2 regions of the Leucobacter sp. UCMA 4100 genome follow, and region 1 is predicted to be linked to the other one. Evidence: riboswitches for the same ligand, from Rfam matches in the RefSeq annotation. Region 1 holds a riboswitch; the other holds the start of a gene.
What was found. Region 1 has a riboswitch for glycine ahead of gcvP (aminomethyl-transferring glycine dehydrogenase). Riboswitches for the same ligand answer to the same signal wherever they lie in the genome.

Region 1 (5,448 bases):
CCGAAGAATCGCACAACCCCGTGCGCGATATCCCGCGCGCAGGTCTCTGGGCACGCGGCACCCTCATCTTCACGGGCCTTGTCGTACTCTTCCTCAACACCGCCGTGCTCGGTGCCGAGAAGACCGGCGGCGCTGGCGAGCCACTGCTCGATGGTTTCCGCACCATTCTTGGTGACGACCTCGCGTGGGTTGCTGGCCTCCTGGCGCTCTTCGCGCTCTTCGGTCTGCTCGCCTCGCTGCAGGGCATCATGTTTGCCTACGGTCGCAACCTGTACTCGCTCTCACGCGCCGGGTACTACCCGAAGTTCCTCTCGCTGACCGGCAAGCGCCAGACGCCGTGGGTCGCGCTCATCGCGGGTGCCCTCATCGGCCTCACCGCGCTCATCGTCGTCGAGGTGACGGGTGGCGAAGATGGTGTTGGCGGCGCGGTCGTGCTCAACATCGCCGTGTGGGGGGCCGTGCTCGCGTACTTCATGCAGATGCTCTCGTTCATCATTCTGCGCAAGAAGTACCCCAAGGCATCACGCCCCTACAAGAGCCCCTGGGGCATGTTTGGCGCCTACGCGGCTGCTGTCATCTCGGCCCTGATCTTCCTGGGCTTCCTGCTCAATGAGTCGTTTAGGCCGGCGATCGTCGCGATCGTGATCGTTTACGTCATCGGTCTCATCATCTTCGGCGTCTACACCCGCCACCGCCTGATTCTCTCGCCTGAAGAGGAGTACGCGGTCTCGGGCGGCCTGCACGGCGACCCTCAAACCGAGGGTTACGGCGGCCAGGTTGAAGAAGAGCTGCTTGCAATGGACGGGGTCGATGGGCCAGAGTTGAAATAGCATTGCACAAGGCTAGGCCGCGCGTTGCACGTGAAACACCTCACGTGCGGCGCGCGGCTCCTGCCCCGACATCGTTGTGGGGCGGATCATCGCGACACTGCCTGCCGTGCGGTGCTCGATGCGCACAAATGAATATCGGCTATCAAGTTGTAGCGGGAGAGTTCGGGGTGACCCGACGCCGTAGGAGCAAAATCCCTCCCCGGGAAATCTCTCAGGCTCACGTACCGCTACAGCGTGGCAACTCTGGAAAACACCGACCGGAATGACCCGGTCGCTTACCGAAGGTGCAACGGCCCGCAGACGTACTTTGCTGTACCGGCGCGGCGCCCGAATCTCTCAGGTCCCATAACAGAGCGGGGAGGATCGTTTCCTATTCGCGCCTTCGGGCCTACGAAAGAGATCCTCTTGAACACGCAACCGATTGAACGTTCCTTCGCTGATCGCCATATTGGCGTGAACACCCCTGCCGACCTCGCCACGATGCTTGAGCGGGTTGGTTACGAGAGCGCCTCTGCGCTCGCCGACGCGGCGGTGCCGCCCGAGATACGCATGCCGCACGCGCTCGATCTCGCCGGGCCCCGCAGTGAGGCAGAAATTCTCAGTGACCTGAAGGGCTTTGCGGCCCAGAACACGGTCATGACACAAATGATCGGCCAGGGTTTTTACGACACCCACACACCCCCGGTCATTCTGCGCAACGTGCTTGAGAGCCCCGCCTGGTACACGGCCTACACGCCGTATCAGCCGGAGATCTCGCAGGGTCGGCTCGAGGCGCTGCTCAATTTCCAGACGATGGTTGCCGACCTCACCGGTCTCGACGTGGCCAACGCTTCGATGCTCGACGAATCATCGGCCGCAGCCGAAGCCGTGCTGCTCATGCGCCGCGCGAGCAAAGCGGGCTCGGGGGCAAAAGCGGTTGTCGACCGCAACGTGTTTCCGCAAACCCTCGCGGTCATTAAAGGCCGTGCCGCGGCGCTCGAAATTGAGATTGAGGTCGCCGACCTCTCGCTTGGGCTGCCTGCGGGCGAGGTGTTTGGGGTCGTGCTGCAGCAGCCGGGCAATGACGGCTCGGTGAGTGACCACCGTGCGATTATCGCCGAGGCGAAGCGCCAGGGTGCCATGGTTACGGTAATTACCGACCTGCTTGCGCTGACGCTCATTGAGTCACCGGGCGAGCAGGGTGCCGACGTCGCCGTCGGGAACACGCAGCGCTTTGGCGTTCCGCTCTTCTTCGGCGGGCCGCACGCCGCGTTCATGGCGATTCGTGCGGGGCTTGAGCGGTCGCTGCCAGGCCGTCTCGTCGGGGTCTCGCAGGATGCTGCGGGGAGGCCCGCCTATCGTCTCGCGCTGCAGACGCGCGAGCAGCACATTCGTCGTGAGAAGGCGACGAGCAATATCTGCACGGCGCAGGCGCTCTTGGCCGTGACCGCGTCTATGTATGCCGTGTATCACGGCCCCGCGGGCCTCAAGGCGATTGCCGAGCGGGCTCACGCTCACGCGCGAACGATTGCGGCGAGCCTCTCGGCCGCGGGAATCTCGCTCGCCTCGGGGTCGTTCTTCGACACTGTTGTGGCGAGCATTCCTGGGCGGGCCGACGAGGTTATTGCCGCGGCCGCCGCATCGGGCATCAACCTGCGCCGCATCGACGAAGACACCGTGGGGGTTTCGACCGACGAGACCACCACGGGCGAGCACGTCGAGGCGGTCGTTCGAGCCTTTGGAACCGCCGCGAGCGAGTCGGCACGCGCGGGCGACTACGGGTTCAACAGCCTGCTCGTTCGCACGAGCCGGTACCTCGAGCACCCGATCTTCCACTCGGTTCGCTCCGAGACGCAGATGCTGCGGTACTTGCGCAGGCTCTCCGATCGCGACCTCGCGCTCGACCGCACGATGATTCCGCTCGGCTCCTGCACCATGAAGCTCAACTCGACCGCCGAGATGGAGTCGATTTCGTGGCCAGAGTTCGCTGGCATTCACCCGTACGTTCCGGCGGATCAGAGCGCCGGCTGGCGTGCGCTCATCGCCGATCTCGAGTCGAGGCTGCGCGCGATCACCGGTTACGCCGGGGTGTCGATTCAGCCAAACTCGGGGGCTCAGGGTGAGTACGCGGGCCTCAACGCGATCAGCATGTATCACCGCGCGAATGGGCAAGAACAGCGCAATATCTGCCTCATCCCGGCCTCCGCGCACGGCACGAATGCTGCCTCGGCCGTGCTCGCTGGTATGCGGGTCGTCGTGGTGAAAAACACCGATGCCGGAACGATCGACATGCACGACCTGCGAGCGAAGGTCGCCTCGCACCGTGACGAGCTCTCGGCCATCATGATCACCTACCCCTCGACGTACGGACTCTACGACACCGATGTGCGTGAGGTCTGCGACCTCGTGCACGAGGCCGGCGGGCAGGTGTACATCGACGGCGCCAACATGAATGCGCTCGTTGGCCTCGCGCAGCCCGGCAAGTTCGGCGGCGACGTTTCGCACCTGAACCTGCACAAGACCTTCGCGATTCCCCACGGTGGTGGCGGCCCGGGCGTTGGCCCGATCTGCGTGGCAGAGCACCTGCTGCCCTACCTGCCGAGCGACCCGACGGGTACCTTCTCGGTGAGCGAGGGCGTTCCGGTCGTCGCGACGCTATTCGGATCGGCAGGGGTCTTGCCGATCTCGTACAGCTACATCGCAATGATGGGCGGCGAGGGCCTCACGCAGGCGACGAAGATTGCGCTGCTGAGCGCGAACTACGTGGCCGCTCGGCTTGACGAATACTTCCCAGTGCTGTTTCGCGGCAACGCGGGGCTCGTCGCACACGAGTGCATTCTCGACTTGCGGCAGCTCACCGAGCAGTCGGGGGTCACGGCCGAAGACGTCGCGAAGCGGCTCATCGACTTCGGGTTTCACGCCCCGACGCTCGCCTTCCCAGTGCCGGGAACGCTCATGGTTGAGCCCACCGAGTCAGAAGACCTCGAAGAGATCGAGCGTTTTATCGAGGCCATGATTGCCATTCGTGGCGAGATCGACGACGTGATCGCGGGCAAGATCGCGCTCGATCGTTCGCCGCTTCGCCTCGCTCCCCACTCGGCAGAGACGGCGCTCGCCGACGAGTGGAACCGCGACTACCCGCGTAGCCAGGGAGTGTTTCCTGTCGCGCGGCTGCGCACCGACAAGTACTTCGCGCCGGTTGACCGCATCGACGGGGCATTCGGCGACCGAAACCTTGTGTGCTCATGCCCAGCCCCCGAGGCCTTCGAGCAGCCCGAAGCGGGCGAGTGACGCGGGCGCTGTGCGCCCAGCATGAGACACCAGACCACACCACACGAAAGATAAAGGAAACACAGAGAATGAGCACAGTGCAGTTAGGGCTGAGATATTCAGCCGAACACGAGTGGGTCAACGATGAGACCCCAACCGTTGTTGGCATTACTCAGGTCGCGGCCGACGCGCTCGGCGAGATCGTCTACGTCGAACTCCCCGAGGTCGGCGATACCGTCACCTCGGGCGAAGTGATGGGCGAGGTCGAGTCGACGAAGTCGGTCTCAGACCTCTTCAGCCCGGTCACGGGCGAGGTCGTTGCGGTGAATGAGACCGTCACCGACGACCCCACCCTTGTGAACTCGGCCCCCTACGGCGAGGGCTGGCTCGTCAAGGTCGCCGTCACCCAAGAAGGACCCCTGCTCACCGCCGAGCAGTACGCACAGGAGAACGGAGTACAGCTGTGAAATCGTTTGAACAGATTGTCGCGCCATCGCTCAACGAGCCGATCGCTTCGCTTGATCCGCAGGTCGCTGGGCGCATCGACGCCGAGCTCGCGCGGCAGCGACGCGGGCTCGAGATGATCGCTTCTGAAAACCACACCGCGGTCGCGGTCATGCAGGCGCAGGGCTCGGTGCTCACGAACAAGTACGCCGAGGGCTACCCGGGGCGCCGCTACTACGGCGGTTGCGAAGAGGTCGACGTGATCGAGCAGCTCGCGATCGACCGCGTGAAGGAGCTGTTTGGGGCGGGCTTCGCGAACGTGCAACCGCACTCGGGCGCGCAGGCGAACGCCGCCGTGATGCACGCGCTCATTCGCCCGGGCGACACGATTCTCGGCCTGAACCTCGCACACGGCGGGCACCTCACGCACGGCATGAAGATCAACTTCTCGGGTCGCCTCTACACGGTTGCCGCGTACAGCGTTGACGAAGAGACCCTGACCATCGACATGGACGAGGTTGAGCGGCTCGCCCACGAGCACCGCCCGAAGCTCATCGTTGCCGGCTGGTCGGCGTACCCGAGGCAGCTCGACTTCGAGCGCTTCAGGGCAATCGCCGATGCGGTCGGGGCCTACCTCATGGTCGACATGGCGCACTTCGCGGGGCTCGTCGCCGCAGGCCTGCACCCGAACCCGGTGCCGCACGCCCACGTGACGACCTCGACCACGCACAAGACCCTCGCTGGGCCGCGCGGTGGCATCATTCTCACGAACGATGCTGAGATCGCCAAAAAGGTGAACTCTGCCGTGTTCCCAGGCCAGCAGGGCGGCCCGCTCGAGCACGTGATCGCCGGCAAGGCGGTCGCCTTCAAGGTCGCTGCGAGCGACGAGTTCAAGGAACGGCAGGAGCGCACGCTTCGTGGCGCC
Region 2 (5,448 bases), 510 kb from region 1:
TCGAGGCCGAGCCAGAGAACCATGCCTTGCTCGCCGCCGAGCTTGCCGCGCCAACGCTCTACGACGAGTTCTTGCGGTACCTCAGCCGTCGCGGCTTGCCCGTGCCGAGCGAGATTCTCGAGCGTGACGTGACCGAGGCGTATGAGCACAACGACGGGCTCGTTGACGTATTTCGCACGATCTATGAGAACCACGAAGAGCACTGGGATCTGTATGAGGCGTGCGAAGAGCTCGTCGACATTGAAGACAACTTCCAGTTTTGGCGCTTCAGGCACCTGCGCGTTGTGACCCGCACGATCGGCATGAAGACGGGAACGGGCGGATCATCGGGCGTCGATTTCTTGCAGCGCGCACTGAGCCTCACCTTCTTTCCCGAGCTGTTTGCCGTTCGCACCGAGGTCGGTAAAGGGTAGCTCGTGGGCGCTGAGGGTTTTAACACCGGCGGGTTTCGCGATTGGCACGTGCACCTCGAGCTCATGCGGCCCGAGCCCTCGCCCGTCACGCGCGTGCTCGATCTCGGCTCGAACGTTGAGCGGCTGCGCGGCATTGCTGACGGACTGAGGGGAGTCACGGTGTCGTATGCCGGCGCTTTCATTACCGCGCCCGGCGGCTACCCCTCTGACCGTTCGTGGGCCGGCCCCGGCAGCGTGATCGAGGTCGATGGGGCAGCGGCCGCACGCGAGGCCGCGCTCAGTATGCGTGAGGCTGGGGCGAGCGTGTTCAAGGTCGCGATGAATAGCGTCGCTGGGCCGGCGGCTTCGAGCGACGTCGTGCGCGCCGTCGTTGCGGCCGCGGCGGGGCTTCCGGTGGTCGCGCACGCCGAGGGGCCCGGTGAGGCGCAGCGGGCACGGGAGTGCGGTGCGACGATGCTCGCCCACACGCCGTTTACCGAGCGTCTCGATGACGCCGAGATCGCGGCGCAGGCCGAACATGTGGTGTGGATCTCGACGCTCGATATTCATGGCTGGGGAACCCCCGACGACGAGTTTGGCATCGCGGTCGATAACCTTCGACGCTTTCACCGCGCGGGTGGGGTGGTGCGCTACGGCACTGATATGGGCAACGGGCCGACGGTCGCGGGGTTCAACACCCGTGAGATCGCGGCTCTTGCCGAGTGCGGGCTCTCTCGCGCCGAGATTCTTGCGACGCTTACGCCCGCGGCACCCGCGCAGGGCGGCCCGGTCGTCTTCGTGCCGGGCTCGCCGGAGCGCCCCGACGTTGCCGCGGCTGTGCTCGTTGATACGGCTGCGCATTGATTGTCGTCGCGAGGTGGTACTATGAATGCCATATGTGAATATCGGCCAATACGCCCTCGCGGGAGAGCCCACACGATTGAGTGTGGCGCCGTAGGAGCAACTCCTCCCCGAGAATCTCTCAGGCACCCGTACCGCGGGGCGTGGCAACTCTGGAAAGCGAGGTAGGGCGCAAGCTCTGCCTCCACCGACGGTGCAATGGCGCGCAAGCGCCGGAATCTCTCAGGTCTGCAACAGAGTGGGGAGGGTACCTGTAGTTGTTGTGCCCAACCCCTGTGAGGAACCCTCAATGAGCATCACCGCCGATCCAACCCACTTCGCCAACCGTCACACCGGCGTGCACGGTGCCGACGCCGAGCACCTGCTGAGCGTCGTTGGCTACGAAACCCTTGACGCCCTGGTCGACACCGCTGTTCCGCGCGATATTCGCATGGATAACGCGCTGCAGCTGCCCTCGGGCCGCACCGAGCCCGAGATTCTCTCAGACCTGCGCGCCTTCGCCTCGCAGAACGTGCTCAAGACCCAGATGATCGGGCAGGGGTTCTACGACACCCACACGCCCCCCGTCATTCTGCGCAACGTGCTCGAGAGCCCCTCGTGGTACACGGCGTACACGCCATACCAGCCTGAGATTTCACAGGGCCGTCTCGAGGCGCTGCTCAACTTCCAGACGATGGTGAGCGATCTCACTGGCCTGCCCATCGCGAATGCCTCGATGCTCGACGAATCGTCGGCCGCGGCTGAGGCCGTGCTGCTCATGCGCCGTGCGAACAAGGCGAAGGCAACCGCGAAGACGGTGCTCGACGCCAACATCTTCCCGCAGACCCTCGAGGTGATTCGCGGCCGCGCTGAGGCGCTTGACTTCGAGATCGAGATCGTCGATCTGGCCCAGGGCCTTCCCGAGGGCGAGATCTCGGGCATCGTGCTGCAGCAGCCCGGGAACGATGGCAGTGTTGCGGATCACGCCGGCATCATCGCCGAGGCGAAAGAACGCGGCGCGATGGTCACCGTGATCGCCGACCTGCTCTCGCTCACGCTCATCACCTCGCCTGGCGAGCAGGGCGCCGACGTCGCCGTCGGCAACACCCAGCGCTTTGGCGTTCCACTCTTCTTCGGTGGCCCGCACGCCGCCTACCTCGCGGTGCGCGACGGGCTGACCCGCTCGATGCCTGGCCGCCTCGTCGGTGTCTCATACGACTCGGCCGGTGACGTCGCGTACCGCCTCGCGCTGCAGACGCGCGAGCAGCACATTCGCCGCGAGAAGGCGACGAGCAACATTTGCACCGCGCAGGCATTGCTCGCGATCACCGCGTCAATGTATGCCGTGTACCACGGCCCGCGGGGGCTCAAAGCCATCGCAGAGCGTGCGCACGCACACGCCCGCACGATCGCCGCGTCACTCACGGCTGCCGGCTTCGAACTCGCCTCGACCGAGTTCTTCGACACCGTGCTCGTGAAGGCTCCAGGTAAGGCCGCAGAGTTCGTGCGTGCCGCAGAGGTTGCGGGCGTCAACCTGCGCCTCGTGAACGACGACACCGTCGGCATCTCGACCGACGAGACCACGACGCCAGAACACGTCGACACCGTCGTGCGCGTCTTCGGCGCGAGCCCGGCAGCGGCCGTCGCCGCCGGTGACTACGGCTTCGCGGCTGCCCTCGTGCGCGAGAGCGAATACCTCACGCACCCGATCTTCAACACGGTCAACTCAGAGACGCAGATGATGCGCTACCTGCGCCGCCTCGCAGACCGCGACCTCGCGCTCGACCGCACGATGATTCCTCTCGGTTCGTGCACCATGAAACTCAACTCGGCCGCCGAGATGGAGTCGATTTCCTGGCCAGAGTTCGCCGGGATTCACCCGTACGTTCCGGCGGATCAGAGCGCCGGCTGGCGTGCGCTCATCGCCGACCTCGAGGCGCGCCTCATCGAGATCACGGGCTACGACGCCCTCTCGATTCAGCCGAACTCGGGAGCAACGGGTGAGTTTGCAGGGTTGCTCGCGATCCGCCGCTATCACCAGTCGAACGGTGAGACGCAGCGCGACGTGTGCGTCATTCCCGCCTCGGCGCACGGCACGAACGCGGCCTCGGCTGTGCTCGCAGGCATGCGCGTCGTCGTGGTGAAGAACACCGAGACGGGGCTCATCGACATTGCCGATCTCGACGCCAAGATCGAGAAGCACCGCGACGAGCTCGCCGCCATCATGATCACCTACCCCTCGACGTACGGGCTCTACGACGCCGACGTGCGTGAGGTGTGCGAGAAGGTGCACGCCGCCGGCGGCCAGGTGTACATCGACGGCGCCAACATGAACGCGCTCGTTGGCCTCGCGCAGCCCGGCAAGTTCGGTGGCGACGTTTCGCACCTGAACCTGCACAAGACCTTCGCGATTCCCCACGGAGGCGGTGGCCCGGGTGTTGGCCCGATCGGTGTTGCTGAGCACCTCGCGCCCTTCCTGCCCGGCGACCCGACCGGCCGCGTGAGCACCCCCGGTGGCACGCCGATCGTCGCGACCCTCTTCGGCTCGGCCGGCGTTCTCCCGATCTCGTACGCCTACATCGCCATGATGGGCGGCGAGGGGCTCACCCACGCGACCAAGACCGCGATTCTCAACGCAAACTACATTTCGAAGCGCCTCGGCGATTCCTTCCCGGTGCTCTTCACGGGCAACGAGGGCCTCGTCGCGCACGAGTGCATTCTCGACCTTCGCGAGCTCACCGCCCAGTCGGGCGTGACCGCTGAAGACGTCGCGAAGCGCCTCATCGACTTCGGTTTTCACGCGCCCACCCTCGCGTTCCCGGTTGCGGGCACGCTCATGGTTGAGCCGACCGAGTCAGAGAGCATTCCCGAGATGGATCGCTTCATCGAGGCGATGATCACCATTCGCGGCGAGATCGACCAGGTCATCGCGGGCGACTTCACGGTTGACGAGTCGCCGCTGCGCCTCGCACCGCACACCGCGAAGGCTGTCGTGACCTCTGAGTGGGATCGCAAGTACACGCGCGAACAGGCCGCCTTCCCGGTCGACTCGCTTCGCGTTGACAAGTACTTCGCTCCGGTTGGCCGCATCGACGGCGCGCACGGCGACCGCAACCTCGTTTGCAGCTGCCCCGCACCCGAAGCGTTTGAAAGCTAGGCCAAAGACGGCCCGAAAGGAATCAAGACTATGACGTTGAAAAACACTCCGCTGCACGCGACACACGAGGCGCTCGGCGCACACTTCACCGATTTCGGTGGATGGGACATGCCCCTGCGCTATGCCTCCGAGCTCGACGAGCACCGTGCTGTGCGCGAGGCCGCGGGCATCTTCGACCTCTCGCACATGGGCGAGATCTGGGTCGATGGCCCCGATGCAGCACGCTTCTTGAACACCGCCTTCGCCGGCAACTTCGCAGTGACGGCTGTTGGTCGCGCGAAGTACTCGCTCATGCTGCAAGAAGACGGCGGCATCATCGACGACCTCATCGTGTACCGCATGGGTGAGGAGCGCTACCTCGTCGTGCCGAACGCGGGCAACGCTCCCGTGGTCTCGTCTGAGCTTACGGCGCGTGCTGAAGGCTTCGACGTAACGCTGACCGACGCCTCGGCTGACACCGCGCTCGTCGCGGTGCAGGGCCCGGCCTCGGTTGCCGTGCTCACCGAGGTCATGGCCGACGTTGAGGCGATGCGTGAGATGAAGTACTACTCAGCCATCGAGGCGAACGCTGCCGGCATTGACGTGCTGCTCGCACGCACGGGCTACACCGGCGAAGACGGCTTCGAGCTGTACGTCACGAATGATAAGGCAGAGGCGCTCTGGAGCGCGCTCATGAAGACCGGCGAAGCCCACGGCATCACGCCCTGCGGCCTCGCCTCACGCGACTCACTGCGCCTCGAAGCTGGTATGCCGCTCTACGGGAATGAGCTCAGCCGTGAGGTTGTTCCCGCGCAGGCTGGTCTTGGCCCCGTCGTCTCGTTCAAGAAGGAAGAAAACTTCGTTGGCCGCAGTGCGGTCGAGAACGCTGCTGCGCCGGAGCGCGTGCTCGTCGGGCTCAAGGGCCTCGGCCGTCGTGCAGGCCGCAGCGGCTACGATGTCGTTTCTGAGGGAGAGGTTGTGGGCACCGTCACGAGCGGCCTGCCCAGCCCGACGCTCGGGTACCCGATCGCGCTCGCGTATGTCGCGCGCGACCTCGCCGAGCCCGGCACGAAGCTCGAC

Region 2: it holds a riboswitch for glycine, as region 1 does, so the genes downstream of both, gcvP (aminomethyl-transferring glycine dehydrogenase) here and gcvP (aminomethyl-transferring glycine dehydrogenase) in region 1, are expected to answer to the same signal.

The regions. Positions count from the first base shown of each region.
Region 1 is NZ_JAFEUS010000002.1:1,324,579-1,330,026, reverse strand. Features, by position in the region: gene JSO19_RS06285 (amino acid permease) at 1-830, shown strand, start outside; glycine riboswitch at 974-1,067, shown strand; glycine riboswitch at 1,069-1,192, shown strand; gene gcvP (aminomethyl-transferring glycine dehydrogenase) at 1,236-4,100, shown strand; gene gcvH (glycine cleavage system protein GcvH) at 4,169-4,546, shown strand; gene glyA (serine hydroxymethyltransferase) at 4,543-5,448, shown strand, end outside.
Region 2 is NZ_JAFEUS010000002.1:814,687-820,134, reverse strand. Features, by position in the region: gene kynA (tryptophan 2,3-dioxygenase) at 1-413, shown strand, start outside; gene JSO19_RS04045 (amidohydrolase family protein) at 417-1,256, shown strand; glycine riboswitch at 1,306-1,400, shown strand; glycine riboswitch at 1,401-1,500, shown strand; gene gcvP (aminomethyl-transferring glycine dehydrogenase) at 1,543-4,389, shown strand; gene gcvT (glycine cleavage system aminomethyltransferase GcvT) at 4,420-5,448, shown strand, end outside.